DNA from 2 places in the Streptomyces sp. S063 genome. Region 1 is predicted to be linked to the other one. Evidence: riboswitches for the same ligand, from Rfam matches in the RefSeq annotation. Region 1 holds a riboswitch; the other holds the start of a gene.
The links. A riboswitch is a leader RNA that binds a small molecule or an ion and turns the genes downstream of it on or off. The one in region 1 is predicted to bind glycine.

Region 1 (2,384 bases):
GGACTCGGCGGCCCTCGGCGATCAGGCCGACCAGCTTGCGCGGCGGGGCGGTCTCGGCGCGCTCGGCGGCGGCCTTCAGCGCCTCGCGGCCGATGAAGTCGCCTTCCTTCTCGAACTTCACGACCCGGCCGAGACCCGCGTCGAAGGGGGTCAGCGCGGTCGTCAGCTCGTGCCCGTACAGCGGCATGCCCGCCTCCAGGCGCAGCGTGTCCCGGCAGGAGAGCCCGCACGGGATCAGGCCGTGCGGCGCGCCGGCCTCCGTCAGCGCCTGCCACAGGGCCTCGGCGTGCTCGGGCGCGACGAACAGCTCGAAGCCGTCCTCGCCGGTGTAGCCGGTACGGGCGATGAGCGCCGGGACCCCGGCGACCGTGCCCGGCAGGCCCGCGTAGTACTTCAGCCCGTCCAGGTCGGCGTCGGTGACGGCCTTCATGATGGCGGGGGACTCGGGGCCCTGGACCGCGAGCAGCGCGTACGCGTCCCGGTCGTCGCGCACCTCGGCGTCGAAGCCGCCGACGCGCTCGGTCAGCGCGTCCAGCACGATCTGGGCGTTGCCCGCGTTGGCGACCACCATGTACTCGGTCTCGCCCAGCCGGTAGACGATCAGGTCGTCGACGATCCCGCCGTCCTCCTGGACGATCATCGTGTAGCGGGCCCGGCCATTGCCGACGGTGGCGATGTTGCCCACCAGCGCGTAGCTCAGGAAGGCGGCGGCCTCCGGCCCGGTGACGGTGATCTCGCCCATGTGGGAGAGGTCGAAGAGGCCGGCCCGGGTGCGTACGGCGTGGTGCTCGTCGCGCTCGCTCGCGTATCGCAGGGGCATGTCCCAGCCCGCGAAGTCGGTCATGGTGGCGCCGAGCGAGCGGTGCAGCGCGTCGAGGGCAGTGAGACGGGGGGCAGTGCTCATGGATACGGCTCCAGGGCATGACGACGTCAGGACGGAAATCCTCCCCATCTGTCATCGGAACCTGAGAGGTTCGCCGATAGCCCCTGACGGGGTATACCCCGGAGGGCACCCCTGTTCAGGGGGCTCGGCTTGCACCTTGGGTGGAGTCGCGGGGCGACTCGCTTTTCAGATCTGCCTCATCCACGCGGTACGGGGCCTGAGAGATTCAAGGGAGGATCTTGCTCCTTCGGCGCCCGGCTCACACTGTGGCCGGAACTCTCCCGCGTGGATTCGAACGGCCGGTATGCAGTTGGCGGGGTCATCATCGCACGCATTGGGGGAGAGTGGGGGGTCAGGTCTCCACGCAGGTGAAGACATCGACGGCAGGCCCGGGGCCGGTTGTGCCGTATTGCCTTTTCTTTACACTTCAGGGGCAGGCGTGGGAGACCGACAGCAGGGGGATGGGCGATGACGTTGCAGCGGTCGGTACCGGCCGCGGGGGTCGCGCACGGCGCGATGCCCGCACAGCCCGGCGCACCCGTGCGGGAACTGCTGGAGACCCGTGCGCCGGTGGTACGCGACCTGCGCGGGCGCACCGACTGCGGCCCCTTCGACCTCGATCTCCCCGCCGGTGACATCGTCGTGGTCTCCGGCCTGCCCGGCAGCGGCAAGTCGACCCTCATCCGGCGGGCCGTGCGGGGGCGCTCGATCGACTCCCAGAACACCCGCGACGGCTGGGCCGCCGCCCTGCCCGGGTTACTCCCGTACGCCTTGTACCGCCCCCTCGTCCGCGCCGCGCACTACCTCGGCCTCCGCAAGGCCCTGCGCTCCGGTGAATCCGTCGTCGTGCACGACTGCGGCACCCAGACCTGGGTACGCCGCTGGCTCGCCCGGCACGCGGTGAGCCGGGGCCGCACCCTCCATCTGATCCTGCTCGACGTGACGCCCGAGGTGGCCCGGCAGGGGCAGCGCGCACGCGGGCGCGGGGTCTCCGGCTACGCCTTCGCCCGCCACCGGCACGCGGTGGCCCGGCTGCTCCGCGACACCGAACAGGGCCTGCTGCCCGCCGGCTGCACCTCCGCGGTGCTGCTCGACCGCGAGGCCGCGGGGGCGCTCGGCCGCATCTCCTTCACGGACGCCGGAGCTTCCACCGCCCGCTGAGGTTAGGGTGCTGGCCGGAGCAGTGGGCCGCCGCGGCGGCCCGGGCGGTTGAGAGAGGGCACAGAGCCAGTGGACATTCCGGCACCCGCACCGGCCCACCCCCAGCAAGGGTGGCCCGCCAACGAGCTCGAAGAGGTGCTGACGGCCTCGCTCGGCGTCCCGGACGCGGGCGGCCGCCTCGTCGAGGTGCTCGGCCGCAGCTCCGTCTGGGTGCCCCTGCCGAACGGCGGCACCCCCGCGAGCGCGGACCTCGACCTGCCGATGATGGAGATCGACGGCGCGGCCTTCGTCCCCGTCTTCAGCTCCGAGGCCCAGTTCCTCAGCTGCGTCGGCAGCCACA
Region 2 (2,384 bases), 4.7 Mb from region 1:
CCGCGTACATCCCGGCCATCACGGCGAGGAGCACCTGCGCGGTACAGATGTTGCTGGTGGCCTTCTCGCGGCGGATGTGCTGCTCGCGGGTCTGGAGGGCCAGGCGGTAGGCCTTGTTGCCGTCGGCGTCGACGGAGACGCCGACGAGGCGGCCGGGGAGGGAGCGGGCGAACTTCTCGCGGACCGCCATGAAGCCGGCGTGCGGGCCGCCGAAGCCCATCGGGACGCCGAAGCGCTGGGTGGTGCCGACCGCGATGTCGGCGCCGAGCGCGCCGGGCGAGGTGAGCAGCGTGAGGGCCAGCAGGTCGGCGGCGACGGTGACGATCGCGCCCAGCTCGTGGGCCTGCTCGATGACGGGCTCGATGGCGCGCACGGCACCGGAGGCGCCCGGGTACTGGAGCAGGACGCCGAAGACGCCGCGCTCGGCGATCTCGGCGGGGATGCCTTCGCTCAGGTCGGCGACGACGACCTCGACACCGGTGGGCTCGGCGCGGGTCTCGATGACCGCGACGGTCTGGGGCAGGGTGTCGGCGTCGACCAGGAAGACGCCCTTCTTGACCTTGCCGACGCGCCGGGAGAGGGCCATCGCCTCGGCGGCCGCGGTGCCCTCGTCGAGCAGGGAGGCGCCGGAGGTGGGCAGCCCGGTCAGCTCGGCGACCATCGTCTGGAAGTTCAGGAGGGCTTCGAGGCGGCCCTGGGAGATCTCCGGCTGGTACGGCGTGTAGGCCGTGTACCACGCGGGGTTCTCCATGACGTTGCGCAGGATGACGGGCGGCGTGAAGGTGCCGTAGTAGCCGAGGCCGATCATCGGGGCGAGCACCTTGTTGCGGTCGGCCAGTGAGCGCAGCTCGGCCAGCACCTCCGCCTCGGTGCGCGCCGAGGGAAGGTTCAGGGCCTCCGCACTCTTGATCACGTCGGGCACCGCGGCGGCGGTCAGCTCGTCGAGGGAGCCGTATCCGACCTGGGCGAGCATCTTCGCCTGGGCCTCGGCATCGGGCCCTATGTGGCGCTGCTCGAACGGAATGCCCTGCTCCAGCTGGGAGAGCGGAGTGCGACGGGGGTCATGGTGGAGGCCTCCTGGTCTGTCACGACCTGCGAGGGGCACCACGGCGCGGGTGCCCGAACGGCCTCCCCCTCTGTCATCTCAACCTGAGAGCTTCACCGGCCGCCCGGGGGCGTGCCGGCTTTCACCGTCGGTGAGGGTCGGGTCCCCTTGGGCCTGCGCCCGCACGGATCCGCCCTGCTTTCCAGAGTGACCTCGTCCGTGCGGTACGGGGGCCTGAGAGATTCCGGGGAGGAGTTGCTCCTTCGGCGCCTCCGGATTCTCCACCGGAGGACTCTCCCGCACGGGGTCAGCAGCCACTGCCAGCCTACCAGCGGCCACCGCGGCGGAGCTCTCGAGTGGCCGAGGCCACGGATGTGCACTTGTGTGGTGCTGGTGGGCCACAGGGACCGCCGTGAGCGGTCCGCGACCAGTGGGAGGCACCGTGCAGACGGATATCGATCCGCGCCGCCTGATCGGCCGCAAGGCGTTCGATCGCAAGGGCGCCAAGATCGGAACGGTGGATGAGGTCTATCTCGACGACGCGACCGGTGTGCCCGAGTGGGCGGCCGTCCGCACCGGCCTGTTCAGCAGGGACGCCTTCGTCCCGCTGGAGCCCAGCGAATTCGTCGAGGACGCGCTGCACGTGCCCTTCGACCGGGCGTTGATCAAGGGGGCGCCGGACTTCGGCGTCGGCCGGCACCTCTCGCCCGAACAGGAGCTGCAGCTCTACCGGCACTACGGGCTGGACTCCCCGCCCTCAGCGGCCCCGGCGCCCGACGACCGGGACTTCGGCAGGCTGGCGGGCCAGGAGGAGTAGTCGGGCACCTCGCGGACGAGCGGCAGGGGATCGGCGGGCCGCAGCAGCGGGTCGTCGATCCGGAATGTGAGGACCCGGCCGGGAGCGCTCCACGGTTCCTCGAACCGGACGGTGACCCGGCCGATGCCGCTCCCCTGCACCCAGCCGTGCCCGTGCTCCTCGTGGTGCACGTCGTGTCCGGCCGGCCAGCGCCGCGCGGCGAGCTGCTCGGCGCTGTCCGCCTCGGGCTCCGGGACGGGCTCCTCCGCGCCGGCCTCCGCGGCCGGCGCGTGGTGCTCCCGGTCCCGCCGCGCGAGCTCCCGGGCGTCGGCGGCCTGGGCGAACAGGTCCTCCTGGGTGTAGTCGGCGAGCCCCGTCACCCCTACGCCCAGGAGCCGTACGCCGCCCGTGGTGTCGACGGACTCCAGCAGCCGCCCCGCCGCCTCGCGGACCACGGTGGGGTCGTCCGTGGGGCCTCTGAGCGTCTCGGAACGGGTCAGCGTGGAGAAGTCGTAACGGCGCACCTTCAGCACCACCGTGCGG

Region 2: it holds a riboswitch for glycine, as region 1 does, so the genes downstream of both, gcvP (aminomethyl-transferring glycine dehydrogenase) here and gcvT (glycine cleavage system aminomethyltransferase GcvT) in region 1, are expected to answer to the same signal.

The regions. Positions count from the first base shown of each region.
Region 1 covers NZ_CP021707.1:5,531,215-5,533,598, forward strand. Annotated here, with positions in the region: gene gcvT (glycine cleavage system aminomethyltransferase GcvT) at 1-904, opposite strand, end outside; glycine riboswitch at 1,080-1,177, opposite strand; gene CCZ36_RS25620 (AAA family ATPase) at 1,352-2,044, shown strand; gene CCZ36_RS25625 (enhanced serine sensitivity protein SseB) at 2,114-2,384, shown strand, end outside.
Region 2 covers NZ_CP021707.1:796,166-798,549, forward strand. Annotated here, with positions in the region: gene gcvP (aminomethyl-transferring glycine dehydrogenase) at 1-1,105, opposite strand, end outside; glycine riboswitch at 1,258-1,355, opposite strand; gene CCZ36_RS03555 (PRC-barrel domain-containing protein) at 1,488-1,862, shown strand; gene CCZ36_RS03560 (DNA polymerase IV) at 1,781-2,384, opposite strand, start outside.